Regions from separate parts of the Kitasatospora sp. NPDC096204 genome, predicted to be linked through region 1. Evidence: riboswitches for the same ligand, from Rfam matches in the RefSeq annotation. Region 1 holds a riboswitch; each other region holds the start of a gene.
The links. A riboswitch is a leader RNA that binds a small molecule or an ion and turns the genes downstream of it on or off. The one in region 1 is predicted to bind cobalamin.
Positions count from the first base shown of each region.

Region 2: it holds a riboswitch for cobalamin, as region 1 does, so the genes downstream of both, metE (5-methyltetrahydropteroyltriglutamate--homocysteine S-methyltransferase) here and ACIQ87_RS04410 (FecCD family ABC transporter permease) in region 1, are expected to answer to the same signal.
Region 3: it holds a riboswitch for cobalamin, as region 1 does, so the genes downstream of both, ACIQ87_RS16295 (HoxN/HupN/NixA family nickel/cobalt transporter) here and ACIQ87_RS04410 (FecCD family ABC transporter permease) in region 1, are expected to answer to the same signal.
Region 4: it holds a riboswitch for cobalamin, as region 1 does, so the genes downstream of both, ACIQ87_RS13655 (cobalamin biosynthesis protein) here and ACIQ87_RS04410 (FecCD family ABC transporter permease) in region 1, are expected to answer to the same signal.

Region 1 is NZ_JBIWFT010000003.1:218,120-225,242, forward strand. Features, by position in the region: gene ACIQ87_RS04380 (ABC transporter substrate-binding protein) at 1-716, shown strand, start outside; gene ACIQ87_RS04385 (amino acid ABC transporter permease) at 753-1,727, shown strand; gene ACIQ87_RS04390 (amino acid ABC transporter ATP-binding protein) at 1,775-2,527, shown strand; gene ACIQ87_RS04395 (CGNR zinc finger domain-containing protein) at 2,660-3,241, shown strand; gene sodX (nickel-type superoxide dismutase maturation protease) at 3,286-3,648, opposite strand; gene sodN (superoxide dismutase, Ni) at 3,917-4,312, shown strand; cobalamin riboswitch at 4,415-4,546, shown strand; gene ACIQ87_RS04410 (FecCD family ABC transporter permease) at 4,642-5,721, shown strand; gene ACIQ87_RS04415 (ABC transporter ATP-binding protein) at 5,727-6,536, shown strand; gene ACIQ87_RS04420 (ABC transporter substrate-binding protein) at 6,558-7,123, shown strand, end outside.
Region 2 is NZ_JBIWFT010000001.1:59,541-66,663, reverse strand. Features, by position in the region: gene ACIQ87_RS00195 (ABC transporter substrate-binding protein) at 1-342, shown strand, start outside; gene ACIQ87_RS00190 (MarR family winged helix-turn-helix transcriptional regulator) at 449-868, opposite strand; gene ACIQ87_RS00185 (SDR family oxidoreductase) at 938-1,792, shown strand; gene metE (5-methyltetrahydropteroyltriglutamate--homocysteine S-methyltransferase) at 1,886-4,201, opposite strand; cobalamin riboswitch at 4,358-4,600, opposite strand; gene ACIQ87_RS00175 (acyl-CoA thioesterase) at 4,674-5,126, opposite strand; gene cobF (precorrin-6A synthase (deacetylating)) at 5,625-6,383, shown strand; gene ACIQ87_RS00165 (MarR family winged helix-turn-helix transcriptional regulator) at 6,427-6,879, opposite strand; gene ACIQ87_RS00160 (MFS transporter) at 6,879-7,123, opposite strand, start outside.
Region 3 is NZ_JBIWFT010000013.1:27,272-34,394, reverse strand. Features, by position in the region: gene nusB (transcription antitermination factor NusB) at 29-466, opposite strand; gene efp (elongation factor P) at 471-1,034, opposite strand; gene ACIQ87_RS16305 (M24 family metallopeptidase) at 1,112-2,218, opposite strand; gene rpmG (50S ribosomal protein L33) at 2,483-2,647, shown strand; gene ACIQ87_RS16295 (HoxN/HupN/NixA family nickel/cobalt transporter) at 2,727-3,842, opposite strand; cobalamin riboswitch at 3,871-4,085, opposite strand; gene ACIQ87_RS16290 (ArsR/SmtB family transcription factor) at 4,167-4,550, shown strand; gene ACIQ87_RS16285 (hypothetical protein) at 4,601-5,647, shown strand; gene ACIQ87_RS16280 (AAA family ATPase) at 6,284-7,123, opposite strand, start outside.
Region 4 is NZ_JBIWFT010000010.1:158,853-165,975, reverse strand. Features, by position in the region: gene ACIQ87_RS13670 (hypothetical protein) at 1-63, opposite strand, end outside; gene ACIQ87_RS13665 (hypothetical protein) at 81-1,406, opposite strand; gene ACIQ87_RS13660 (alpha/beta hydrolase) at 2,176-3,282, opposite strand; cobalamin riboswitch at 3,650-3,783, shown strand; gene ACIQ87_RS13655 (cobalamin biosynthesis protein) at 3,891-4,898, shown strand; gene ACIQ87_RS13650 (cobyric acid synthase) at 4,895-6,409, shown strand; gene ACIQ87_RS13645 (putative cobaltochelatase) at 6,406-7,123, shown strand, end outside.

The sequences.
Region 1 (7,123 bases):
GCGCGGACGCCTCCTACGCGCCGGACGAGTTCAAGGACGACAGCGGCAAGATCATCGGCATGGACGTCGACCTGGCCAACGCCATCGCCGCCAAGCTCGGCCTGAAGGCCGAGGTCCAGGACTCCGGCTTCACCGCGATCATCCCCGGCATCCAGTCGAACAAGTTCCAGCTCGGCATGTCGTCCTTCACGGACAACAAGGAGCGCGAGCAGATCGTCGACATGGTCACCTACTTCAACTCCGGCAGCGCCGTCGCGGTGAAGAAGGGCAACCCGGAGAAGATCGACCCGAAGGACCTCTGCGGCAAGAAGGTCGCCGTCCAGACCGGCACCACCCAGGCCGACGAGATCAAGGACACCCGCGACCCCGACTGCGCCAAGGCCGGCAAGCCGGGCATCCAGAACGGGGGCGACAAGTTCGACCTCCAGACGGACGTCACCAACGCCGTGGTCTCCGGCCGCGACCAGGCGCTGATGGCCGACTCCCAGGTCGTCGACTACGCGGTCAAGCAGTCCGGCGGCCAGCTGGAGAAGGTCGGCGAGACCTACGGCGTGGCCCCCTACGGCGTGGCCCTGGCCAAGGGCTCCAAGCTCACCCCGGCCGTCCAGGGCGCCGTCCAGTCGCTGATCGACGACGGCACCTACAAGCAGATCCTCAGCAAGTGGGGTGTCGAGGCCGGCGCCATCGACAAGTCGGTCGTCAACGGCGCCTCCTGACCCTCGTACGCTTCACTTCTCCCCCGAGGCCACACCGTGAACTCTTTGGACAAGGGGACGGCGGAGAAGGGGCGGCCCGAGATCATCAGGGCCGTCCCCGTCCGTCACCCCGGACGCTGGGCCGGCGCCGTCGTCATCGCCGTACTCGCGGCGATGCTCGTGAGCGCCCTCTTCACCAACCCCGCTTTCAAGTGGGACATCGTCGGTCAGTACCTGTTCCACGACAGCATCATGCACGGCCTGCTGGTGACGCTGGAACTGACCGTTCTCGCCATGCTCATGGGCGTGGTCGGCGGCATCGTCCTCGCGGTGATGCGGCTTTCCCCGAACCCGCTGCTGGCCGGCGTCGCCTGGGTCTACATCTGGATCTTCCGCGGCACCCCGGTCCTGGTGCAGCTGGTGTTCTGGAACTTCCTCGGCCTGATCTGGGCCAAGCTGTCGATCGGCGTGCCGTGGGGGCCGGAGTTCTGGTCCGAGCAGACCAACGTGCTGATCCCGACCTTCGTCGCCGCGCTGCTGGGCCTCGGCCTCAACGAGGCCGCCTACATGGCGGAGATCGTCCGCGGCGGCATCCAGTCGGTCGACGAGGGCCAGACCGAGGCCGCGCACGCGCTCGGCATGAGCCGGTTCCAGACCATGCGCCGGATCGTCCTGCCGCAGGCCATGCGGGTGATCATCCCGCCGACCGGCAACGAGACCATCTCGATGCTCAAGACCACCTCGCTGGTCTCCGTGATCTCCCTCGAGGAGATCTTCCGGGCCGGCCAGGTCATCTACTCCCGCAACTACCAGAACATCCCGCTGCTGATCGTGGTCAGCCTCTGGTACCTGTTCTTCACCTCGGTGCTGACCATCGGCCAGTACTACATCGAGCGCCACTACGCCCGGGGCTCCAACCGCACCCTGCCGCCCACCCCGCTGCAGCGGCTGCGGGGCCTGTTCTCCGGGAAGCCCGCCCCCAAGACGAACGCCGACGTCGTCCCGGGGCTCGAGGGAGGTGGTCACGTATGACCGACCTGAGCAAGACACCCGCCGACGCCGCGGCGTCCACCGAGCCCATGGTCCGCGCCGAGAACGTGCACAAGTCCTACGGCCCGGTCGAGGTGCTCAAGGGCATCGACCTGGAGGTCAGGCAGGGCGAGGTGTTCTGCCTGATCGGCCCCTCCGGCTCCGGCAAGTCGACCTTCCTGCGGTGCATCAACCACCTGGAGAAGATCAACGGCGGCCGCCTCTGGGTGGACGGCGAGCTGGTCGGCTACCGGCAGAAGGGCGACCGGCTGCACGAGCTCAAGGACCGCGAGGTCGCCCTCAAGCGGCGCGACATCGGCATGGTCTTCCAGCGCTTCAACCTGTTCCCGCACATGACCGCCGTCGAGAACGTCATGGAGGCGCCGGTCCAGGTCAAGGGCGAGAGCAGGGCCGACGCCCGCGAGCGCGGCATGGCCCTGCTGGAGCGGGTCGGCCTGGCCGACAAGGCCGGGAACTACCCCTCGCAGCTCTCCGGCGGCCAGCAGCAGCGCGTGGCGATCGCCCGCGCGCTGGCCATGAAGCCCAAGCTGATGCTCTTCGACGAGCCCACCTCCGCGCTCGACCCGGAGCTGGTCGGCGACGTCCTGGACGTCATGCGCGGCCTCGCCGAGGAGGGCATGACCATGGTGGTCGTCACCCACGAGATGGGCTTCGCCCGCGAGGTCGGCGACGCCCTGGTGTTCATGGACGGCGGTGTGGTGGTCGAGTCCGGCAACCCCCGCGAGGTGCTCACCAACCCGCAGCACGAGCGCACCAGGGCCTTCCTGTCCAAGGTGCTCTAGGCCGTACCGTCGGCGCCCGGCAGACCCGTCCTGCCGGGCGCCGGCCTTTCCCCGCCGGGAAAGGAGGCCGGAACGCCGTACGAGTAATAGGCTGGAGGCAGTCAGCCCGTTACCGAATCTGGAAGGACCCCTGTGGAGCTCGCCGCCTACGCCGATCTCGCCGTTCGGCTGGTGAACACCGAGGAGCCCGAGCGCGGCACCGACACGCTGACCTCCGTGGAGGCGGTGCGCGGCCTGTTCTCCGACTCCTCGCGGGCCGCCGCCCTCGCCGACGAGTCCGACCTGCCCCGGCTGCGGGCGGTGCGGACCAGGCTGCGCGGGGTCTTCGAGGCCGCCGCCGAGGGCGACGAGGTCCGCGGCGTCGACCTGCTGAACAGCCTGCTGATGGAGTACCCGGTCAGCCCGCTGGTCTCCGGGCACGACTACCTGGACGACGCCGGGCGGCCGCGCTGGCACCTGCACCTGGCCGACAACTCCCCCACCGCCACCGCGCACTTCACCGCGGTCGCCTGCATGGGCCTGGCCGTCCACCTGACCGAGCTGGGCGCCGACCGGCTCGGCATCTGCCAGGCCGCGCCCTGCCGCAACGCCTACCTGGACACCTCGACCAACCGCTCCCGCCGCTACTGCTCGGACCGCTGCGCGACCCGCGCCAACGTGGCCGCCTACCGGGCCCGCAAGCGCCAGGAGGCGGAGGCCGCCGCCCGGGCCTAGGCCCTCGGCAACCCGGGGCCTCGGGAGGTCGGGGCCCCAGGGCCTCAGACCTCCTCCACCCAGGCGCCGAACCGGCGGGCCAGGCCCGGCACCCGGGCCAGCCGCGGGGTGAGCAGCAGCCGCTCCAGCCGGCGCCCCGGCGCCAGCCAGACCGGGCTCGGGCTCAGCCGCAGCAGCACCCGGCCGAGCACCAGCTCGTCCGGGACGGCGCCGTAGCTGCGGCTGTCGCTGTCCACCGGGCGGTTGTCGGACAGCAGCCACCAGCCCTTGGGCCGGCGCTCGGCGGCCCGCTTCACCACCAGCAGGTCCTGCTGGAAGGGGTGCCGGAAGACCACCACCGCGCCCGGCCGGATCGGCGCGCCGTAGCGGACCAGCAGCCGGTCGCCCTCGCGCAGGGTCGGGACCATCGACGGCCCCGCCACGTCGACCAGCCCGAACGGCAGCACTCCGCCCCGGTCCCCGGCTCCGACGTCCTCCGGTCGCGTACTCCGCGCCACGACTCCTCCTCCCGCTCCGCCCGTCCCCCAGTCTGCCGTACGGGCCGTCAGCGCTCCGATGTCCGGAATACCCCGGTTCCGGGTCCGTCTTTCGCCCTAGGCCCGCCGCCCGATCGCGAAACCGGGAGGGCGGAAGGGTAATCTCGGGCGCGGGAAGACGATCTAAGGAAGGACTCCCATGTTCTCTCGTCTGTTTGCACCGCGCGCCACCGCCCACGCCCACTGCGACCTGCCCTGCGGCGTGTACGACCCCGCGCAGGCCAAGCTCGAGGCCGAGTCCGTCAAGGCCACCCAGGAGAAGTACCAGGCCAACGAGGACCCGCACTTCCGCGCCCGCGCCATCATCATCAAGGAGCAGCGCGCCGAGGCCGTCAAGCACCACATCTCGGTGCTGTGGAGCGACTACTTCAAGGCCCCGCACTTCGAGAAGTACCCGCAGCTGCACCAGCTGATCAACGACACCCTGAAGGCCGCCTCGGCCGCCAAGGCGTCCACCGACCCGGCCACCGGCCAGGCCCTGCTGGACCTGATCGCCGAGGTCGACAAGATCTTCTGGGAGACCAAGCAGGCCTGAGCCTGACGCGTCGCCACCCGACCGCCCCCGTCCGGACCGCCGGACGGGGGCGGTCGTGCGTTCACGCCCGATCCCCGACCGGTAAGGGTTGCCTGCCCTGAGTGGCTGTTATGCTGCCAGGGCGTCCGAGGGAGAAGTCCGGTGTGAATCCGGCGCTGACCCGCAACGGTGAGCACGGCCCGTACCAGCCCGTACGGCCGCGCCAGCCCGATCGCCCTCGGCCGCCGAACTCCCGACAACTCGCCGTGGACTGCGAGGGGAACGGCGCTCCGGCACGCCCCGGCCCGCGCCCGCCCCGGCGCACCCCCGGCCCGAGGCAAGGCGCACCCGTGAACCGCGCACCCGCAGACCGTGCAGTCGGCCCGCCCACTCGTCGCATACCCGTCGTCCCGCTCGCCGCGGGCCTCGGCGCCGCCCTCCTGCTCTCGCTGGTCTGCGGGGTCGCCCTCGGCTCCTCCGGGCTCGGCCTGCCCCGGGTGCTGCGGCTGCTGGGCGCCGGGCTGACGGGCGGTCGGCTGGACGCGGACGAGGCGGCCGCGTACGCGATCGTCTGGGAGATCCGGCTGCCGCGCACCGTGCTGGCCGCCGTGGTCGGCGCCGGACTGGCCGCCTGCGGCGTCGCCGTCCAGGCCCTGGTGCGCAACGCGCTGGCCGACCCCTTCGTCCTCGGCATCTCCTCCGGCGCGGCCGTCGGCGCCAACGCCGTCCTGCTGTTCGGCGCCTTCGCCTCGCTCGGCGTGTGGGCGATCTCCGCCTCCGCCTTCGGTTCCGCGCTGACCGCCATGACGCTGGTCTACCTCGCCGCCCGCACGGCGCACGGGCTCACCCCGCTGCGCCTGGTGCTCACCGGCACCGCCCTGTCCTACGGGTTCTCCGCCGCCACCACCCTGATGGTCTTCGCCGCCGACCGCGGCGAGGCCGCCCGGGACGCCATGATGTGGCTGCTCGGCAGCCTCGGCGGCGCCACCTGGGGCTCGGTGCCGATCGCCGCCGTCACCGTCCTGGCCGGCCTCGCCTGTCTGGCCTGCGCCGCCGGGCGGCTGGACGCGCTCGCGATGGGCGACGAGACCTCCGCCTCGCTCGGCGTGGACCCGGACCGGCTGCGCCGCGAACTGTTCGTGGTGACCGCCGCCGTCACCGGCACCGTGGTCGCGGTCAGCGGGGCGATCGGCTTCGTCGGGCTGCTGATGCCGCACCTGGCCCGGATGCTGGTCGGCGCCGGGCACCGCCGGGTGCTGCTGATCGCCCCGCTCGCCGGAGCCCTGCTGCTGGTCTGGGTGGACATCGCCTCGCGCACCCTGCTGGCGCCCGCCGAACTGCCCGTCGGGGTGTTCACCGCGGTGCTCGGCGTGCCCGCCTTCCTGCTGATGATGCGCCGCCGCGGCCAGTCCTTCGGAGGCACCCGGTGACCGACGTGACCGCGGTGGACACCGCGACCGGGCCGGCCCAGGACCTCGCCGTCGACGCCGTCTCGGTGGAGCTGGCCGGCACCCGGCTGGTCCACGAGGTGAGCCTGGCGGCCGCCGCCGGACAGGTGGTCGGGCTCATCGGCCCGAACGGCAGCGGCAAGTCGACGCTGCTGCGCTGCGTCTACCGGGTGCTGAAGCCGGCCGGCGGCGCGGTCCGGCTGGCCGGCGACGACCTGCACGCCCTCACCGCCCGCGAGACGGCCCGCCGGGTGGCCGCGCTGACCCAGGAGCACTCCGCCGAGTTCGACTTCACCGTCGCCGAGGTGGTCGCGATGGGCCGGCTGCCGCACCGCCGCGGCTTCGGCGCCCCCACCGACGGGGACGCGCGGCGCTGCGCCGAGGCGCTGCGCAAGGTCCGGGCCTGGCACCTCGCCGAACGCGGCTTCCTGAGCCTGTCCGGGGGCGAGAAGCAGCGGGTGCTGTTCGCCCGCGCCCTGGTCCAGGAGCCGCGCCTGCTGGTGCTGGACGAACCCACCAACCACCTCGACATCGCCCACCAGTTGGAGGTGCTGGCCCTCGCCCGCGAGGCCGGCCCGACGGTGCTCACCGCGCTGCACGACCTCAACCTGGCGGCGGGTCACTGCGACCTGCTGTACGTGCTGCGGGCCGGCCGGATCGTCGCCTCCGGCACGCCCGAGGAGGTGCTCCGACCCGCCCTGCTGGCCGAGGTGTTCGGCGTCCGGGCCACCCCGGTGCGGCACCCGGAGAGCGGCGCCCTCCAGCTGCTGTTCGACCGTCTCGACCGCTCCGCCTGACCCCCCTCCGGAGGAACCACCGTGCGCACCAAGGCCGTTGCCGCCACCGCCCTGCTCGCCCTCGGACTCACCGCCTGTGGGGCCGAGATCGCCCCCAGGGAGACCGCCGCCGCCTCCGCCCACTACCCGGTGACGGTGGACAACTGCGGCGAGAAGCTCACCTTCGAACGGAAGCCCGCCCGGGTGGTGACCAACGACGTCGGCATCACCGAACTGATGCTCTCCCTCGGCCTCGCCGACCGGATGGCCGGCTACGTGATGCCCGACGACAAGGGGAAGATCGACCAGGTCGCCTGGAAGGACGGCTACCGGCAGACGAAGTGGCTCTCCAAGCAGATCATCACCAAGGAGATCGCCCTGGACGCCAAGGCCGACCTGGTCTTCGCCGGCTGGCACTACGGCTTCGACGAGGGCCGCGGCGTCACCCCGCAGACCCTCAAGGCGCTCGGCATCGACTCGTACGTGCTCAGCGAGTCCTGCCGCAGCGGCAAGGGCACCGAGCGCGGCGTGATGGACCCGCTGGAGGCGCTCTACACCGACCTGGCCAACCTCGGCGAGGTCTTCGACGTCAGGGACCGCGCCGACGG
Region 2 (7,123 bases), on a different contig from region 1:
GGGCCGATCGTGATGAACACCACCAACATGCCCGGCGACCTGCTGAAGAAGGCCGGCACCATGCCGATCGCCGACGGCCTGGGCGCCCAGCCCCACTCGGACCCGCTGTCCCTGGAGAACCTCAACAAGGCCGACGCCGACCGGGTGTTCGTCGCCACCCTGAACGCCGACGGCGAGAAGGCCCTGGAGACCGCCCGCAAGCAGGAGGCCTTCACCCGCCTCAAGGCGGTGGGCGGCAACCAGCTCACGGGCGTCGACGGCCAGGTGTGGAGCAGCAGCTCCGGCCCGATCGCGGCGGAGAAGGTCGTCGAGGACATCGAGAAGGCCTTCGGCGCGAAGTAGCCCCATCCGAAGGGGAATTCCCCCCCCCGAGACTTTCCGAAGGGACTCCGAGGGAGTTCCGAGGGAAGGGCCGCAGCCCCCCGGACAACCGTCCGGGGGGCTTTCGTCACGCCTCCAGGACCAGCCGCAGGAGCTCGCGCAGGGACTCGCGCTGCTCGGCGCCGAGCCGGGCCAGCGGATCCCCGGCGAAGGGCATCCGGGCGCGCAGGTCGGCGGCGACCTCGCGCCCGGCGGCGGTGGCGGCGACCCGCTTCACGCGGCGGTCGGCGGGGTCGACGCTGCGCTCGACCAGGCCGCGGGACTCCAGCCGGTCGATGATCACCGTCACGTTGGACGGCTCCGCGTGCAGCTTCTCGGCGATCCGGCGGGTCGGGACCGGTGCTTCGGCCGCGAGCAGCGCCTTGGCCTGCAGCGCGGTCAGCTCGTGGACCGCCGCGGCCGCCTCGGACTCCCGGCCGTAGCGGCGGTTGACGGCCGCGAAGAGTCCGACGATCTCCTGGGTGAGGTCATCCGATGGGTGGGGCATGACCACCAGGGTATCGAGGTGCTTGACAGGGAGAAATATCGGGCCGCATAGTTATGGATCATATTGGTTATGGACCATAAGCATATGGAGTCCAGCGCGATGAGCAACAAGACCGTCCTGATCACCGGCACCTCCTCCGGCATCGGCCTGGCCACCGCCGTCGCCGCGGCCCGCGGCGGCTGGCACGTGATCGCGACCATGCGGAACACCGCGAAGGCCGGCCCGCTGCGGGCCGCCGCCGAGCAGGCCGGGGTCACCGTCGACGTCCGGGCGCTGGACGTCACCGACCCGGCCTCGGTCGAGGCCTGCCTGGCCGGCGTCGACCGGCTGGACGCCCTGGTCAACAACGCCGGCGCCGGCCACATCGGCACCCTGGAGCAGGAGAGCGTCGACGACGTCCGCGCCGTCATGGAGGTCAACTTCTTCGGCGTGCTGCACGTCACCAAGGCCGCCCTGCCCCTGCTGCGGGCGAGCAGGGGCAGGGTGCTGACCGTGACCAGCGTCGGCGGCGTGGTCGGCCAGCCCTTCAACGAGGCGTACTGCGCCGCCAAGTTCGCGGTGGAGGGCTTCATGGAGTCCCTCGCCCCGGTCGCGGCCACCGCCGGGGTGTCCGTCAGCGTGGTCGAACCGGGCGCGGTGGCCAGCGAGTTCGTCAACAACGTGGGCCTCACGGACGACGCCGCCGAGCAGGCCGGGCCGTACGCGCCGGCCCTGGCCGACTACCTGGACCGCACCCGCGACGCCTTCGCCGACGCGCAGGCGGCCGAGGACGTGGCCGGGCGGATCCTCGGCCTGCTCGACGCCGAGCGCCCCGCCTTCCGGCTGCTCACCTCCGACGCCGCCCGGGCCTTCGCCGGGGTGAAGCTCAGGGACCTCGACGGCTCGGCCGTGCAGACCCTGACCGCCGGCTGGGTCAACCCGTGACCACCCGAGCCGCGGGGCCGGCTAGGTGGCCGGCCGGAGCGGGCGCGGCGGCCTCACCGCGCCCGCTCCGGCTCCCGTCAGCCGCCCTCCCCGTCAGCCGGCCAGTTCGGCGCGCAACGTCCGGGCGGCGCCGACCAGGCTCTCCAGCGAGGCCCGGGTCTCCGCCCAGCCGCGGGTCTTCAACCCGCAGTCCGGGTTGCCCCAGAGCCGCTCCGCCGGGATCGCCGCCAGGCCGGCGCGCAGCAGGGAGACCGCCTCCGCAGTGCCGGGGACGCGCGGCGAGTGGATGTCCCAGACGCCGGGGCCCACCTCGCGCGGGTAGCCCGCCTCGGCGAGTTCACCGGCCACCTCCATGTGGGAGCGGGTGGCCTCCAGCGAGATGACGTCCGCGTCGAGGTCGTCGATCGCGGTCATGATCGCGCCGAACTCGGCGTAGCACATGTGGGTGTGGATCTGGGTGTCGGCCCGCACCCCGGAAGTGGCAAGCCGGAAGGCCTCAGTGGCCCAGTCCAGGTACGCCGGGCGGGCGGCGGCCCGCAGCGGGAGGGTCTCGCGCAGGGCCGGCTCGTCCACCTGCACCACGGCCGCGCCCGCCGCTTCCAGGTCGCCGACCTCGTCGCGCAGGGCGAGGGCGACCTGGCGGGCAGTGTCGGCAAGCGGCTGGTCGTCACGGACGAAGGACCAGGCGAGCATGGTGACCGGGCCGGTGAGCATGCCCTTGACCGGGCGGTCGGTCAGGCTCTGCGCGTAGCCGAACCAATCGGTGGTCATCGGGTGCGGGCGGGAGATGTCCCCGGCCAGCACCGGCGGGCGTACGTATCGGGTGCCGTACGACTGGACCCAGCCGTGCCGGGTGGCGAGGTAGCCGGTGAGTTGCTCGGCGAAGTACTGGACCATGTCGTTGCGTTCGGGCTCGCCGTGCACCAGGACGTCCAGGCCGGCCTTCTCCTGGTAGGCGATGACCTCGCGGACCTCGGCCTCCATCCGCTCCCGGTAGGCGGTCGCGTCGATCCGACCCACTGTCAGATCGGCGCGTGCGGTGCGCAGTTCGGTGGTCTGCGGGAAGGAGCCGATGGTGGTGGTCGGCAGCAGCGGCAGGCCGAGCCGGGCGCGCTGGGCCTCGGCCCGCTGCGGGTAGGCCTGGGCCCGGCGGGTGTCGTCGGCGGTGACGGCGGCGGCCCGGGCGCGCACCGCCGGGTCGTGGGTGATCGGGGAGTTTGCGCGGGAGGCGAGGTCGGCGCGGTTGGCGGCGAGCTCGGCGGTGATCGCGCCGGTGCCCTCGCGCAGGCCGCGGGCGAGCAGCGCCGCCTCGCCGGCCTTCTGCCGGGCGAAGGCCAGCCAGCGGGCGATCTGCGGGTCCAACTCCCGTTCGGCGGCGGCGTCGAGCGGGACGTGTAGCAGGGAGCAGGACGGCGCGACGTCGACGGTGTCGGCGAGGCCCAACAGGGTCGCCAGGGTGGACAGCGACTTCTCCAGGTCGTTGATCCAGATGTTGCGCCCGTCGATCACCCCGGCGACCAGCCGCTTGCCGGGCAGGCCGCCGACGGCGGCGAGGTCCTCCAGGTTGGCGGCGGCCGGGCCGGTGAAGTCCAGCGCCAGGCCCTCCACCGGGGCTTTGGCCAACACCGACAGTGCCTCGCCGAGCCGGTCGAAGTAGCTCGCGATCAGCAGCTTGGGCCGCTCGGTGAGGGCGCCGAGCTCGCGGTAGGCCCGGGAGGCGGCGTTCAGCTCGGCCGGGGTCCGGTCCTGGACCAGCGCGGGCTCGTCCAGCTGGACCCACTCGGCGCCCGCGGCCCTGAGCGCCGCGAGCAGCTTCGCGTAGACCGACAGCAGCCGGTCCAGCAGGGTGACCGGCTGGAAGTCCTCGGCCACCCCGGGGGCCGGCTTGGCCAGCAGCAGGTAGGTCACCGGGCCGACCAGCACCGGACGGGCGGTGTGGCCGAGCGCGAGGGCCTCCTCGAACTCGCCGACCGCCTTGGCCGGGTTCGCGGCGAACACCGTGTCCGGCCCCAACTCCGGCACCAGGTAGTGGTAGTTGGTGTCGAACCACTTGGTCATCTCCAGCGGCGCGACGTCCTGGTTGCCGCGCGCCATCGCGAAGTACCCGTCCAGCGGGTCGGCGTCGACCGCCTCCCGGTGCCGCGGCGGGATCGCGCCGACCGCCACGCTGGCGTCCAACACGTGGTCGTAGAACGAGAAGTCACCGGTCGGGACCTCCCCGATCCCCGCCCCGGCGAGCTGGGCCCAGTTGGTCCGGCGCAGGTCGGCCGCGGTCGACAGCAGCGCCTCGGCCGTGACCGCGCCCTTCCAGTAGCCCTCGATCGCCTTCTTCAGTTCACGGTTACGACCCTGCCGGGGGTAGCCGTACGCGGTGGCCACGGACGCCGCGGCGGCGGACTTCGCTGTCAAGGGACTCTCCTTCGCGAGCCTGAATCCTCAAGTGCACCGGTGGTGGCACGAGGACGCGAAGGGATGACGAACCGGACGGGCACCCGCACCCGTGCACGGCTCCGCCTGGTATGGTCGCCGACCCGCCCACGAGGTCACCGGATGGCCGCACGCGAACGGTCGCGTACGGGCAGTGGCAGGTCTTCGGACTCGCGGGCGCGCCCATCCGGCCGAAACCGGGGCGGACACCTACTGGCCGTCGCTTCCCAGACCCGTCCCGGGTCCAGTGCGTATGACGGCGGTCGTTCCCACTCACCGCTGCGGGGCAGTCCCGGACTGGCCAGTCGAAAGGCGTCACCGGGTTCCCTCTTGCGACACCCCGCCTGGCGGACGGGGCGAACCAGCTGCGTCGCCAGCTTAGGGGCAAGACGTCGCCGTCGAGGCGCAAATCCCGAAAGGCGTCCGTATCGTGGGACGTCGCCGCCGCGTACGGTTACTCGGCCGAAGGCCCGCGCAGCTTGTCGGGGCCGCCGTCCTCCGGGAGCAGCTCGGGCACCGGGTGGGGCCTGCCGTCCGAGTCGACCGCCACGAAGACCAGCTCCGCCGTCGCCACCCGGGTCACCGGCCCGGCGAGGTTCCACCGCTCCGAGGTCACCTCCACCGACACGTCCATCGAGGTCCGCCCGACGCGGCCGACCCGGGCGCGGACGGTGAGGAGGTCTCCCGCCCGGACGGGCGCGAGGAACGACATCTCCCGGACGGAGACGGTGACCGCGGGAACACCGGCGTGCCGGCCCGCGGCGGCGGCGGCCGCGTCGTCGATCAGCTTCATCATCACGCCGCCGTGCACCGAACCGTAGAGGTTGGTGTCGTGGTCACTCATGATGTGGGCGAGGGTGACCGCCGAGTCGGCCGGGGTGCGGGAGAGGACAGCGGGACTGGTCACAGCGACGGCCCGCCCGTCATGGCGCCGGAGGAATCGTGGTCGGCGTTCCGCTGCACGGAACTCTCCTTCGTGAGGTCGCGCACCTCGGGCACGCGAAGGAGCGGGCAGCCGTCCGTATACGGCCCGCCCGCACCATCGGCCCGCCCTCGGGGTCGTGGTGGGCCGCGGGCCACCACGGCACGCGGGCAGCGGCACGTCCTCGGACTCGTGGGCGCGCCCTCCCGGCCGAACCGGGACGGACACCCACCGGTCGTCGCCCCCCGGACCCGTTGCCGGGCGCGGCGCGCAGGACGGCGGTCGTTGCCGCTCGCCGCTGCGGGGCGGTCCCGGACTCCCGCCGGGTTCCCTCGTGACGACACCCCGCCCGGCGGGCGGGGCGAACCAGCTGCCCCGCCAGCTTACGTCCATCCGCGCAGCTCACAGCCACCGCCCACCGCTTCGGTCGGCCACGTACGGCCCCCGGGGCCGTACGCCGGGGCGGACGGCAGAATGTCCCCCATGCGGCACATCTTCGTCATCGGCATCGGTGCGGGCGACCCGGACCACCTCACCCTGCAGGCGGTCAAGGCGATCGGTCGCACCGACGTCTTCTTCATCCTCGACAAGAGCGAGGAACGGCAGGACCTGATCGCGCTGCGCCGCCGGATGCTGGCCGAGCACGGACGGCCCGGGCACCGGGTGGTCGAGGTGCCGGACGCCGAGCGGGACCGCACGACCCCGGCGTACGCGGCCGCCGTGGACGACTGGCGCGTCCGCCGCGCCGACCTGGTCGAACGGCTGCTCGCCGAGCACCTCGGCCCGGGCGAGAGCGGCGCGTTCCTGGTCTGGGGCGACCCGGCCCTCTACGACAGCGTCATCGCCGTGGTGGACGACGTGTCCACCCGGGGCGGCGCGCCGTTCGAGTACCAGGTCATCCCGGGCATCAGCAGCGTCTCCGCGCTCGCCGCCCGGCACCGCACCACGCTGACCAGGGTCGGCCGCCCGGTGCAGATCACCACCGGACGCCGCCTGGCGGAGGGCTTTCCCGAGGGGGTGGACGACGTGGTGGTGATGCTCGACGGCCGGGCCGCCTTCACCGAGATCGACCCCGAGGGGCTGGAGATCCACTACGGCGCCTACCTCGGCACCCAAGACGAGGTGCTTGACTCCGGGCCGCTCGCCGAGGCGGCACCGCGGATCCGTGAACTGCGCGAGCGGGCCCGGCAGCGCAAGGGCTGGATCATGGACACCTACCTGCTCCGGCGCTCGGACGGCTGACCCCTGACGGCCGGCGGCCTCCCGTGGTGAACCGGCCGCGGCCTCAGTCCAACAGCTTCGCCAGCACCCGGTCGAGCGCGCGCAGGTCCTCCGGCGGCAGCCCGAGCAGCGCGTCCGGCGGGGTGGTGAGGATCCCGGTGGCGAGCGCCGCCTTCGCCTCGCCCTCCTCGGTGAGGTGGACCAGCTTGGAGCGCCGGTCGGCCGGGTTGGTGATGCGTTCGGCGAGCCCGCGCCGCACCAGATCGTCCACGATGACGGTGGTGTACGGCGGGTCGGCGGTCAGTCGCTCGGCCAGCTCCCGCAGGGTGATCGGGCCGGCGGCGAGCCGGCGCAGCGCCCTGACCCGGCTGAAGCTCATGCCCAGGGCGTCGGCGACGGTCTTGCGGCGGTCGTGGCGCTCGAGCACGAGCGCGTACATCCCCTGCCAGACCCGGGCCGCCGTGGCGGCGTCGGCCCCGCTCCCCTCCGGGTGCCCACCGGTGTCAAGGCGCTCCATCAGGCGTCCACCGTCTCCTTCGTCTCCTCGGTTCCCTCGGCCGGCTCCTGCTCGGCGAGTCGTCGCGCCGCGCGCTCGGCCGTCGCCCGGGCCCAGCGGCCGGAAGTGAGCGTACCGGTGACCAGCACGGCCACCCCGCAGCCGGCGATGATCCACCAGGCCGTCCGCGCGGCCCCGGTGAACGCCGCCGGGTCCGTCAGGGCGGTCCCGGCCATCAGGGCTCCGGTCACCGCGACGCCCAGGG
Region 3 (7,123 bases), on a different contig from region 1:
GGTCCGGCGGCCGTTCACGGGGCGCCTGCTACCGGCGGATGCCCGGCTTCAGCTCCAGGAAGCGGGCGAGCATGCCGTTGACGAAGGCCGGGGAGTCGTCCGTGGAGAACTCCTTGGCGATCTCGACGGACTCGTCCAGGACGACCGCGTCCGGGACGCCGTCCTCCCAGATCAGCTCGTACGCACCGAGCCGCAGGACGTTGCGGTCCACGATCGGCATCCGGTCGAGGGTCCAGCCCACGGCGTACTGCTCGATCAGGTCGTCGATGCGGCGGGCGTGCTGGACGTACCCCTCGATGAGCTCCATGGTGTACTCACCCACCTGCGGGGTGCCCTCGTCGGGCTTGGGCTCGCGGGCGCGGGCCACCCAGTCGGCGAGGACCTGCTGCGGGTCGACCCCGCGGTGGTCGGCCTCGAAGAGGATCTGGAAGGCCCTGGTGCGGGCCTTGCTGCGTGCGGCCGACACGGACTTACTTCACCCGGCCGAGGTAGCTGCCGTCGCGGGTGTCGACCTTGATCTTCTCACCGGTGGTGACGAAGAGCGGCACCTGGATCTGGGCACCGGTCTCCAGGGTGGCGGGCTTGGTGCCACCGGTGGAGCGGTCGCCCTGGACGCCCGGCTCGGTCTCGGCGATGGTCAGCTCGACGGCGGCCGGGAGCTCGATGTACAGGACCGAGCCCTCGTTCTGCGCGACGAGGGCCTCGAAGCCCTCCAGCAGGTACTTGGCGGCGTCGCCGACGACGGCCGGCTCGATGGTCAGCTGGTCGTAGGTGTCCATGTCCATGAACACGAAGTTCTCGCCGTCCTTGTACGAGAACTGCATGCCGCGCTTGTCGACGTTGGCGGTCTCGACCTTGGTGCCCGCGTTGAAGGTCTTGTCGACGACCTTGCCCGTCAGGACCTCCTTGAGCTTGGTACGCACGAAGGCCGGGCCCTTACCGGGCTTGACGTGCTGGAACTCGACGACGGACCAGAGCTTGCCGCCCTCCAGCTTGAGGACCATGCCGTTCTTGAGATCGTTCGTGGAAGCCACGGGCGCACTTACTCCTGGATATAGCTGTCAAGGAACCAAGGGGGTGCGTCCTGCCGCCCACGGCCCGGGGGCCGCGGTCACAGGGCGAGGAGCTCCTTGGTGGTGATGGTGAGCAGCTCGGGCCCGCCCTCTTCGAGGGGGCGCACGACGAGCGTGTCCTCGATCCGGACCCCGCCCCTGCCCGGGAGGTGGACCCCTGGGCCGACGGTGACCGGTACGCGGCTGTCCAGTTTACCCATGTCCGCCGGACCGAGTCGCGGGGCCTCCCGGATCTCCAGCCCGATGCCGTGGCCCACCGGGTGCGGGGAGGCCTCGGTGTGGCCGGCCGCCTCCAGGACCTGCCGGGCGGCCCGGTCGGGTACGCACTGCTCCACCCCTGGTCCGAGCGCCTCCCGCCCGGCCCGCTGGGCCCGGAAGACCAGCCGGTGCAGCTCCACCTGCCAGGGCGCGGGAGCGGCGCCGATCACGAAGGTGCGGGCGGTGGAGACGCCGTAGCCGCGGTACTGGGCGCCCATCACCACGGTCAGGAAGTCGCCCTCCTCCACCCGGCGGTCGGTCGGCTGGTGGGCGGCCTGGCCGGAGTGGCTGCCGGTACCGACCGAGACCGGGAAGGCCGCCCGGTCGGCGCCGTGGTCGATCATCCGGCGCTCCAGCTCCATCGCCAGGTGCCGCTCGGTGCGGCCGACCAGGATCGACTCCAGCAGCTCGCCGAGCGCCTGGTCGGCGATCTCGGCGGCGATCCGCAGGTCGGCGATCTCGTGCTCGTCCTTGACCACCCGCAGCCGCTCCACGGTCTGGCCGAGGTCCACCAGTCGGGCCCCCTCGGTCAGGCCGCCGACCGCCCGGTGCCGGCTGACGGTCAGGTCGTGCTCCTCCACCGCGAGGCCCGCCACCCCCGAGCGCGCGGCGGCCGACGCGGCGGCCAGCGCGGTGTCCGTCCCGGCCGCCACCGGCAGCCGGGTGACGTCCGGAGCGATCAGGTGCTCACCGGTGTCGTCCGGCGGCAGGTCGTCCGGCAGCGCGAGCAGGGCCCGCTCTCTGGTCAGCAGCAGGCTCGCCCCGCAGGGCGCGCAGCCCGTCAGGTACCGCACGTTCGCCGCACGGGTGATCAGCGCCGCATCGGCCCCGGCCGCACCGCAGTGCTCCCTCACCCGCTCCCGCCGCCCCGCGTACGCATCCGCCATGCGTCGAGCCTACGAACCCCCGGCCCGAACCGCCCGCCGAGCGCCCCCGACAGAACCCCCGGTGCCCCTTGCACGCCCCCGCGCGACCGCGCCGTGCCCCGCTCCCCGACCCGCCGCGCCCTCTTCGGCGGCGCCCCGGGGCCCCGGCGTCCGGGAATGGGCAGGGCCAGGCCCGCGTTCTCCTCCAGTGAAAACGACTTCCATTTCGGCACCCGGTCCCGGTCCGACACCCGGGGCCGGACACCCAGGCCCCAGGAGGACCCGATGGCCCGCAGCGAACTGCGCCCGGTGATCAAGCTCCGCTCCACCGCCGGCACCGGCTTCACGTACGTGACCCGCAAGAACCGCCGCAACGACCCGGACCGGATGGTCCTGCGCAAGTACGACCCCGCCGCCGGCCGGCACGTCGACTTCCGCGAGGAGCGCTGACCCCGCACGCGCCGAACGGCGCCGCCCCGGGTTCGGGGTGGCGCCGTTCCGCCTGCTCGGAGGCCGGCAGCCGGCCCGGTCACGGGTTCCGTGGCGTCCAGCGCTTCTCGACCCGGGCGAGCTTCCAGTACCCGATCGCGATCGCCCAGACGACCACGAACAGCCCGGCGATGGCGTAGCCGACGTTGTCCAGCGAGATGTCCGCGATGAACCCGGTGACCGGGTCGGTCAGATCGAGCTTCTCGTGCAGCACCCCGACCAGCTCGATGGTGCCGATGACGAAGGCCACCGCGATCGACAGACCGGTGATGGTCAGGTTGTAGTACACCTTCCGCACCGGGTTGGCGAAGGCCCACTGGTACGCGAAGTTCATGAACGTCCCGTCCAGGGTGTCGAACAGGCTCATCCCGGCCGCGAACAGCAGCGGCAGGCAGACGATCGCGTACCACGGCAGCCCGGAGGCCGCACCCGAGCCGGCCATCACCATCAGGGTGACCTCGGTCGCGGTGTCGAAGCCCAGGCCCAGCACCATGCCGACCGGAAACATCTGCCCCGGCCGGGTGATCGAACGGGTCGCCCGGTTCAGCACCCTGGCCATGAAGCCGCGCGAGTCGAGGTGCGCCTCCAGCTCCTTCTCGTCGAACTGCCCGGCCCGCATCGAGCGGAACACCTTGAGGATGCCGAGCAGCGCCGCCAGGTTGAGCGCGCCGATCAGGTAGAGGAAGGCGCCGGAGGCCGTCGTGCCGACCATGCCCAGCCACTTGTGGGTGGCCGACTCGTCGTCCATCAGCGTGTTCGCCAGCTGCGCGCCGCCCGCCACCAGGGCGGCCATCAGCACCACCATCGAGGAGTGCCCGAGGGCGAACCAGAAGCCCACCGAGACCGGCCGCTTGCCGTCCGCCATCAGCTTGCGGGTGGTGTTGTCGATCACCGCGATGTGGTCGGCGTCGAAGGCGTGCCGCATGCCGAGGGTGTACGCGGTGATACCCAGGCCCACCCCGAAGACCTGGGTACCGACCGCGTACCGCTCGGGTGCGACCAGGAAGATCAGCGTGCCGAAGGCCACCACGTGCATGGCCACGATCACCGCCATCAGCCCGGCCGTACGGACGGTGTCCTCGCGCCGCCATCTGAAGGCGGGCAGCACGGAGGGGCCCGGTTCGGGCCCGGCGGAAACGGTTTCGGGCAGGGTCATGCGGATCACGCTCCAGCACCTCGTGGAAAACCTCGTGAGATGCCGTGGCCGGTCTCCTGGCTGACGGGAACACCCGTACCCGCCTTCCCAGGCGCGCGAGGCGCCCAGTGGCTTCATGGGTACGGACGACGCTCCTCCGTAGGCGGAGGAGCGACCCGATCACAGTGGCGAGGGCCGCTCCGGGCTGGGACCCCTGAGGGTCCGTCACCGGTCTTCCCGAGCACCACGGCGGGGAACACCGTAGGGCCCCGCCCCGACCCATGCAAGGCTGCGCACCTACGCAGGTGTCCAGGATCACAGGCCCCCGCCTGCGAGAATGTCCGCATGCATCTCGTACCGGAGGACCGCGCGGGCCACCGCACCATCGACGGGCACCGGGTCTGCGAGGCCATCGCCGCGATCGGCGACCGCACCCACGTCCGGTCCTGGTCCGAGCGGTTCTCCCTGCTCGCGGACCCGGGCCGGCTCTCCCTGTTGCTCGCCCTCCACCGGGCCGGGCCGCTCGCCGTCACCGATCTCGCGGTCGCCACCGGCATGCGCGACCCGGCCGTCTCCCAGGCCCTGCGGCTGCTCCGCACGGCCGGCGTGGTCACCGGCGACCGGGACGGACGAGTGGTGCGCTACCGGCTCGTGGACGAGGCCATGCGCCCCCTGCTCGACGAGTGCGCCGCCGCCGAGCACCACGAGCCCAGCGCGGCGGCGGGCTGACCGGCGCTCGGAACCGCGCCGCGGCCCGGCCGGATGAGTACGATCATGGTGTGCCGTCCCACCCCCACGCCTGGCCCGCCGACCGCTGGAACACCCGACCGGTCAGGGCACGCGTGCTGGCGGTCGCCCGCACCCTCACCTCGGCCACCCGGGTCCTGGACGTCCTCACCCTGCTGAGCCCGGACGGCATCGAGCGCTACTTCACCGTCAACCCCGGCTCCGCCTTCGCCGACCGCGCCCTGGACGAGTACCTGCACGGCCTGTCCGGCTTCACCGTGCTGGACTGGGAGGACGCCGTCCGCCGCCGCTTCGACCTGGCCGTCGCCTGCGCCGTCCACTCCTCCATGCACCGCCTGGACGCCCGCCTCGTCGTCCTCCCGCACGGCGCCGGCTACAACCGCCTGGTCACCGAGTCCACCGGCGACACGGTCAGCGCCGCCGGCCTGTCCCGCAACGAACTCACCCACCATGGAAGGGTGTTCGTCGACGTCCTCGGCCTCTCCCACCCCGAGCAGCTGGACCGGCTGCGGGACTCCTGCCCCGAGGCGCTGGACGTCGCCCGGGTCGTCGGCGACCCGTGCTTCGACCGGATGCTCGGCAGCCGGCGCTCCCGCGACGGCTACCGCGCGGCGCTCGGCGCCGTCGGCGGCCGACGGCTCGTCGTCGTCAGCTCCACCTGGAGCGAGCACTCGTTATTCGGCCGCCACCCCGACCTGCCCCAGCGGCTGGTCCGCCAACTGCCCGCCGACGAGTACACGGTGGCCGTCGTCCTGCACCCCAACGTGTGGAGCCGGCACGACCCCGAGGCGCTGCTCGCCGCCGCCCGCCGGATGGGCCTGCGCCTGATCCCGCCCCACCAGGGCTGGCAGGCCGCACTGGTCGCCGCCGACTGCGTGATCGGCGACCACGGCTCGGTCACCGTCTACGGCGCCGCCCTGGACCACCGAACCGCACCCTGCTCGTCGCCACCGGCGCCGCCGAACTCGACCCGCGCTCCCCCAGCTACGCCTTCGGCCAGGCCGCACCCGTCCTCGACCCCGACGGGGACCTCACCGCCCAGCTCGAACTGGCCCTGGCCCGGGAGCCGGCCGACCTGAGCGGCATCACCGACCGGTCGCTCGCCCACCGCGGCGAGTCCGCCCGCCTGCTGCGCCCCCTGCTCTACTCCTTCCTGAAGGAGCTGGACGAACCCCGGGACGAACCGGCCCTGCCGCCCTACCCCAGGCCCGTCCCGCACCCAGCCGCCGAGGGGCCCACCGCGTACGACGTCGAGGGGCGGAGCGAGGGCACCGACGTCAGCCTCCGGCGCTACCCCTTCGACCCGGACGACCACGCCCCGCGCGGCTTCCACGCCCTCACCGACGACCACCCCGGCGACGCCCTGCGCTACACCGCCGAGGTCCTCGCCCGCACCGAGGTGCACGCCGAACTCCCCGCCGCCCGCTGGCTCGCCGACACCGCCGCCGAACTCCCCGGCCTCGCCGTCGCGGTGGCCGCCCTCGGCCCGGCCCGCCACCTGCTCCGGCTGCGCACCGGCCTGCTGCTGGAGGCCCGCGCCGAACCGGACTGGAACCACCCCGACCCGGCGATCGACCCGCTGCTGCTCGGCTCCGCCGTGGCCTGCTGGCTCGCCGAAGGCGGCGCCCCGGCCGCCCTCCCCGACCACGGGCTCACCGTCCGCACCGGCGAGCACCGCACCCGGGTGTCGTTCCGTACCGGGCCCTGAGGCGCGTCTAGCCCCGCAGCTCCCGCAGCCGCGCACGGCTGCGCTCGGCCAGTTCCTCGTCGCCCCGCTCCTCGGCGAGGGAGGCGAGCAGGGTGTGCGCCTGCGCCTCCTTCGCGTACTGGCTCCGGTGCTTGGCCCGCCGGGCACAGTCCTGGGCCTGGGCGAGGGCGAGGTCCAGCTGCCCCAGCGCCCGGTGGGCCCGGGCCCGGACCAGCGGCAGCTTCATCAGCATGTCGACGTCCCGCGTCCGCTCGGCCTGGCCAGTGGCCCCGGCCAGCACGGTCAGCGCCTCCTGCGCACGCCCGTCCGCGATCAGCGCCTGCGCCAGGTTGTAGCCCTGGACGATCTCGCCGTGGTCGTCACCCCGGTTCTCCGCGAGGGCCAGGGTGAACCGCTCCACCGCGTCGCCGGGACGGCCGTCGGCCAGGCAGAGCAGACCGTCCGTCTCGTAGAGCACCCCCAGCACCTGCCGGTCGGCCACCAGCGGCACCTGCTCGGTGGCGAGCGCCAACTGCTCGGCGGCGAGCCGGAATTCCTTCCGCTCGTAGTAGGCGCGGGCCAACTGGTTGCGCATCCGGACCACGGCGGCGGGCTGGTTGTCCCACTGCGCCGACTCGATGCCGATCCGGTGGGTGGCGATCCAGTCCTGGTAGAGCTTGCGGTCGTGGTACAGCAGCCAGAGCGACTCGCAGAGCCGCCACACCTCGCCGTGCCACCCCTGCTCGGCCGCCGACTCCAGCACCGCGCGGAAGTTGGCGCGCTCGGCGTACAGCCACTCCAGCGCGGCGGTGTCGGAGGGGAAGCGGGGCAGCTCGTCACCGCTCGGGTCCTGGAGGCGGAGCCGTTT
Region 4 (7,123 bases), on a different contig from region 1:
AACGACGCAGGCGCGGTCGGTGCTGACGACGGAGCCGCCGTCGCCGTGGACGACGAACTCCATCTCAAATGTCATAAAAATCAGGCGCCACCGGTGTGCACGCTGAACGCCGAACGACGGGCCGCCCGGGCCACGCCCGGGTCCGGGTGCACGCCCGAGACCGCCGTCAGCACCGAGGCCGCCCGCGGGTGCCCGGACTGCCGGGCCCGGGCGAACAGCCGCACCGGGTCGCCCGCCGAGGCGCCCTCGACGTGGCCCACCAGCAACTCGGTCTCCCCGTGGTCGAGCACTGCGGCCGCGGTGTCCACCCAGAGCCAGGCCGCATCCTCCGCACCCAGCACGTCCGCCGGGGAGACGCCCTCGTCCGCGCGCTCCGCCAGCCACAGCAGCGCGTAGGGGCGCAACACCGGCGCGTCCACCGCCGCGCGCACCGCCTGCTCGGCCGGCCCCCCGGCCACCCGCAACGCCTCGAAGGCCAGCCCGCGCACCAGCGCGTCGTCGCCCCGGGCGGCCTCCAGCAGCTCGCCCACCGCGCGGTCGGCCGGACGAGCCGCGACCCAGGCGCGGAACTCGGCGCGGGCCGGGCCCGGCGAGTAGTCGGCGCAGGCGTTCAACAGTTCGAAGGCACTCTGCTCGATGTGCCCGGCCGCGGTCTGGGCGACCGTGCAGATCTCCTCCAGCTTGGCCCGCACCGCCCAGTGGCCGAGCGGCGACAGCTCCGCGGCATCGTTCCTGCGCACCAGGGCGCCGACCGCCGCCAGGCCGTCCAGCATCCAGTCCAGGACGGCGGCCACGTCCGAGGGCGCGGCCGGGGTGTCGATCTGCGGCGCGCGGCAGGTGCCGCGGACGGCGGAGACGGCCGAGGCCGCGTGCGGCACCGGCGACAGGCCCGGCCCGCCGAGGCCCGCGCCGACCCGGCGCTCGTCCAGCCCGCGGCGCAGCAGCTCCAGCAGCTCGCTCTCGGCGACCGGGCCGTCCACCAGGTGCAGGAAGGAGAGCAGCTGCGGGGCCTGGTCCACGGCCTGCCCGGCGAGTACGGCGAACACGCCGCGCAGCGCGGCGGGCGGCACCGGGGCGAGGAGGGTCCAGGCGTCGAACAGCGCCGACCAGCCGCGCACCACGGCCTCGTCGTCGTGCTCCCAGGCGTGCAGGCGCCAGCCGGGGCCGGCTCCGCCGTCCCGGGCCTCGACCAGACCCACCAGCAGCGCCCGACCCCATGCCTTGGTGGCGGCGCCGACCGTCATGGCCAGCGCCCGGCCCGCCGCACGGGCGTCCTCCGGGAGCAGCTCGCCGCGCTTGTCGACCTCGGCCAGCTCGCCGGCCCAGCGGGCGACCCGGACGGCGTCCACCAGCATCCGGCGGGCCAGCGGCGCCAGCTCGGCGGGTGCCGGGAAGCCCTCCGGCACGGGAACCCGACCCCGCCCGGGAGCCGGAGCCGGTCCCCGTCGCCGGGGTACTCCGTTACGGGGGACACCCGCCCCGCCCGGCCTGCCACCGGCGGGCCGTTGGGCCGTTCCGGGGAGACGGGTCACCGTCGCACCGGTACCGATCGTCGGCGGGAGCGGGGCATCACGGTCGCGCGGGTTCCGAGACGTCACGTCGAGCAGTCTTCCCCTTGTACCGGCCTTCTGTCACATCCGGTTGTCCGTACGACCGGGCGAGCGGCGGTGGCACCTCCGCAAGATCGGGCAACAGCGGCAAACCGCCTGGCCGGAATCGTATGGCCTGCCCATGCCATCCCGGGCGCCCCGGTTGCCGGGAATGCTCGACCGGTCACCGTGCGTACGGGTGGGGGGTAAGAGCCCGGGCCAATTCTTGCCCCTGACGACGGGCCGGATTTCGCGCGGGCAATCCCCTCCCCCGACATCCGGCCGGGCTGTCCAGCCCGAATCCGGACGGATGGAGGGCGGGGGCGGGGGATCGTGCCGCACGAGAAGTCGGGCCGGCCGACTTCTCGTGCGCGCTCGACGGAATGAGAGAAACGTTCATTCGTGGACGGGGGAAGACAAACGGAAAAACCGACGGGACCCGGCCGAAAGCGCCGGCGCGGTGAGAGGGGGGCTCACGCGGAACGGATCGAACGGCAGGACCCGCGCGGAAAGGCTCGCACGGAACGGCTCGCGCGGAAAGGCTCGCACGGAACGGCTCGCGCGGAACGGCTCGCGCGGAAGGCGGCTAGAGCAACGGAGTGAGCCAGCGCCGGAGGAGTTCGGTGTAGCGCTCGGGGGCGCTGTTCCAGAGGGTCGCGTGGTCGGCGCCGGGAAAGGCCTGGAGGCTGACCACGTCGCGGCGGGCGGCGGCCAGCTTCTCGGCGGTGCCGAAGGGGGCGATCCGGTCCTCGGGGCTGTGCAGGAGGAGGGTGGGCACCCGCAGGTCGGCGCCCTCGGCGATGCGGCCGAAGTCGGCGAGGTCGACGCCGGTCCGGCCTTCGGCGGCGAGGGCGCCGAGCTCCGCCGCGACGCCCGGGAAGCCGGAGCGGGCGGCGTCCCGGCGGGCGGACGCCGGGAGGTCGAGCACGGGCGAGTCGAGGACCAGGCCGCGGACGGCGTGCGACCAGGCGGAGTGGGCCGCCGTGTGGAGGACCATGGTCGCGCCGAGGGACCAGCCGTAGAGGATCACCTTGCCGGCGCCGCTGTCGAGCGCCAGCCGTACCGCCGCCTCGACGTCGCGCCACTCGGTCTCGCCGAAGTGGCTGAGCCCGTCCGGGGAGCCGGGGGCACCCCGGTCGCCGCGGTAGGTGACGGCGAGGGCGGGCAGGCCGAGCCGGTCGAGGACGGGGAGCACCGGAAGGGTCTGCCGGCGGTCGGCCCCGGGGCCGTGCACCAGGATCACCCAGGTGCCGCGCTTGCCGTCGAGCTGCCAGGCGGGAAGGGCGCCGAGCTCGCCGTCGACGGCGGTGTCGGCGAAGGCGAGGCCGAGCGCCTCGGTGGGGTCGCCGAGGTGGACCCGTGGGGTGAAGCGGACCTCGGTGCCGGAGGCGAGGGTGCCCCGGTCGGCGCGGACCAGCCGGCGGGTGACCTCCTGCTCGTCGCCGTGCAGGATCTCCTCGACGACCGCGTGCCCGCCGTCCGCCCACTCGACCGCCCAGCGGCCGGGGCGCAGGCTCCCGGGGCCGCGGGTGAAGGTGACCCGGCCGGGGGCGAGGCCGCGGACGACGACCGGAGCGGACTCCTGAACGGTGGTCACCGGACGGACCATCCGCTCGGAGGCCCGACGGCCGATCACCAGCACGGCGGCCCCGACCGCGGCGGCCGCCACGACGGCTGCGGTTCCCCAACGCATTTCGCTCCCCGCTCTCCTGCTCACGGACCGGACGGTGTTCGGGCACCAGTTCACCGGCGCCCCGCCCGCCCGGCCACCGGGCTGGGCCGTCCGGGTCACCCGGGCGGCGGGCCGGCCCTGCCGAGGAGCCGGCGGCCCCGCGCTGCCGAGGTGGCGCCGGAGACGGACGGTGAGGACGGTAAGGACGGCCGGCCCCGGGAGGGCGAAGGCAGCGGACGAGGGCAGCGGCAGACCCCGTCCTCGGCCCGCCGCGCCGACCGGCCCCACGGGGCGTCAGCGGCGTCCGCGTGTGACCAACCCCTCCGTGACCTCGGTTGACTCCCGGTTCGGGCCCGTGATGGGATCCTGGGGCCAAACGGAGGCATGGAGAGGAAGCCGGTGGAAGTCCGGCGCGGTCCCGCCACTGTCACCGGGGAGCACGCTCGGAACATCGCCACGGCGGGCCGTCGACGGCCGCTGGAAGGCTCCGAGGGTGCGTTCGACCCGGAAGCCAGGAGACTCTCGCCGCCGTCACGTCGATCCAGGGCGCGGACCCTGAGTGAGGACACGCACGCGATGCAGGCTGCCCCGCCCTGCCCGACCCCGAGCTGCCCTCCGCCGTGCGACCGATGACCCCGCCCGCGTCTTCCCCTTCCGCGCGCCCGCTGACCCGCGCCGCCGCGTTCGCGCTCGGCGCCGTCGCGGGCTACGCCGCCGACGCCCGCTTCGCCGACCCCCGCCGGGGCCACCCGGTGGCCGTCTTCGGCAGCGCCGCGACCCGGCTGGAGCGGCGGCTGTGGCGCGACGACCGCGCCGCCGGGGCCGGGTACACGGCGCTGTGCGTGGGCGCGGTCGCGGCGGGCGCGCTCGCCCTGGACCGTACGGTGGGCCGGCGCCCGCTGGGCCGGGCGGCGCTGGCGGCGGCCGCGACCTGGACGGTGCTCGGCGGCACCTCGCTGACCCGGGAGGCGCGCACCATCGGCCGTTCGCTGGCGGCGGGCGACCTCACGGCCGCCCGGGAACGGCTGCCGCACCTGTGCGGGCGGGATCCGAGCGCGCTGGACGGGGAGCAGATCGCCCGGGCGGTGGTCGAGTCGGTGGCGGAGAACACCGCCGACGCCGTGGTCAACGCGCTGACCTGGGGCGCCCTGGCCGGCACGCCCGGCCTGCTCGCCTTCCGCGCCGTGAACACCCTGGACGCCATGGTGGGCCACCGCTCGCCGCGCTACGCCCGGTTCGGCTGGGCCTCGGCCCGGCTGGACGACCTGGCGGGCTGGCCCGGCGCCCGGCTGACGGCGCTGCTGACGGTGGCCGCCGCGCCCGAGCCCCGGACGGCCTGGCGGGTCTGGCGGCGCGACGGCTCCGCGCACCCGAGCCCGAACGCGGGCCAGGCCGAGTCGGCGTTCGCCGGCGCGGTGGGCGTCCGGTTGGGCGGGGCGCTGCGGTACGGCGAGCGTGTGGAGAACCGGCCGGTACTGGGCGCGGAGCTCCGGCCGGTGACGGTGGACGACATCGAGCGGGCCTGCGCGCTCTCCCGGCGGGTGGGCGCGCTGGCGCTGGGTACGACGGTCGCGGGGCACGTCCTGCTGCGGGTGCTGCTGGAGCGGAAGTCGCCGAAGAGAAGGGGACGGGGATGAGCAACGCACTGCTGGTCGCGGGGACGACCTCGGACGCGGGCAAGAGCGTGGTGACGGCCGGGATCTGCCGTTGGCTCGCCCGCCAGGGCGTGCGGGTCGCGCCGTTCAAGGCGCAGAACATGTCACTGAACTCCTTCGTCACCTCCGACGGCGCCGAGATCGGCCGCGCCCAGGCGATGCAGGCGCAGGCCGCCCGGGTGGAGCCGGAGGCGGCGATGAACCCGGTGCTGCTCAAGCCGGGCGCGGACGGCCGCAGCCAGGTGGTGCTGCTCGGCAGACCGGTGGCCGAGGTGGGCGCGCTGGACTATCGCGAGCGCAAGCCCGTCCTGCTGGAGCGCTCCCTGGAGTGCCTGGCCGACCTGCGCCGCCGCTACGACGTGGTGGTCTGCGAGGGCGCGGGCTCGCCCGCCGAGATCAACCTGCGCGACCGTGACATCGCCAACATGGGCCTGGCCACGGCCGCCGCCCTGCCGGTGGTGGTGGTCGGGGACATCGACCGGGGCGGGGTCTTCGCGGCGATGTACGGGACGCTGGCGCTGCTGTCGGCGGAGGACCAGCGGCACGTGGCGGGCTGGTTCGTCAACAAGTTCCGCGGCGACGCGCGGCTGCTGGCGCCCGGGCTGGACATGCTGCGCGAGCTGACCGGCCGTCCGGTGCTGGGCACGCTGCCGATGCTGCCCGGGCTCTGGCTGGACGCCGAGGACTCGCTGGACCTGTCCACGGTGGTGGACCGGGCGGACGGGCCCGGGCCGCTCGGCGCGGACGTGCTGCGGGTGGCCGTGGTGCGCTTCCCCCGGCTGTCCAACTTCACCGACGTGGACGCGCTCGCGCAGGAGCCGGGCGTGCTGGTGCGCTGGGCGACCAGGCCGGAGGAGCTGGCCGACGCCGACCTGGTGGTGCTGCCCGGCACCCGGGCCACCGTCGCGGACCTCGCCTGGCTGCGCGAGCGCGGCCTGGAGCCGGCCCTGCGGGCGCGCGCGGCGGCCGGCCTGCCGGTCCTCGGGGTCTGCGGCGGCTACCAGATGCTGGCGCACTCGATCGTGGACGAGGTCGAGTCGAAGGCGGGCGCCGTCGAGGGCCTCGGGCTGCTGCCGACGCACGTGCGGTTCGGCGCCGAGAAGGTGCTGGCCCGCCCCGTCGGCGAGGCGTACGGGCAGCGGGTCGAGGGCTACGAGATCCACCACGGAGTGGTGACGGTCGAGGGCGGGGACGCCTTCCTGGACGGCTGCCGGGTGGGCGCGGTCTGGGGCACGACCTGGCACGGCGCGCTGGAGAACGACGGATTCCGTCGCGAACTCCTGTGCGAAGTCGCCGAGTTGTCCGGGCGGGCGTTCGTCCCGGCGCCGGACACCTCCTTCGCCGCGGCGCGCGAGGCCCGGCTGGACCGGCTGGGCGACCTGATCGAGGAGCACGCGGACACCGACGCGCTGTGGAAGCTGATCGAGGGCGGGGTGCCGGCGGCCGGATCGCTGCCGTTCCTCCCGCCCGGGGCCCCTGGGAGTGACGCATGACCGACGTCCGCTATCCGTTCACCGCGATCGTCGGCATGGCCGACCTGCGGCTCGGGCTGCTGCTGAACGCGGTCTCCCCGGCCGTGGGCGGCGTGCTGGTGCGCGGCGAGAAGGGCACCGCGAAGTCGACGATGGTGCGCGCGCTGGCCGGCCTGCTGCCGTCCATCGCCACCGTGGACGACTGCCGCTTCGCCTGCGACCCGGCCGCACCCGACCCGCAGTGCCCGGACGGGCCGCACGCCGTCCCGTCCGCGTCCGAACACCCCGCCCAGCTGGTCGAGTTGCCGGTCGGCGTGACCGAGGACCGGATCGTCGGCTCACTGGACCTGGAGCGGGCGCTGGCCGAGGGCGTCAAGGCGTACGAGCCCGGACTGCTCGCCAGGGCGCACCGCGGCGTGCTGTACATCGACGAGGTGAACCTGCTCCAGGACCACGTGGTGGACCTGCTGCTGGACGCCGCCGCGATGGGGCGCTCGTACGTCGAGCGCGAGGGCGTGTCGGTGCGGCACGCGGCCCGGTTCCTGCTGGTCGGCACCATGAACCCGGAGGAGGGCGAGCTGCGGCCGCAGCTGCTCGACCGGTTCGGCCTGACCGTCGAGATCGCCGCCACCCGGGACCCGGTCGAGCGCGCCGAGGTGGTCCGCCGCCGGCTGGCGTACGACGCGGACCCGGCCGGCTTCGCCGCGCGGTTCGCCGGAGAGGAACGGGCGCTCG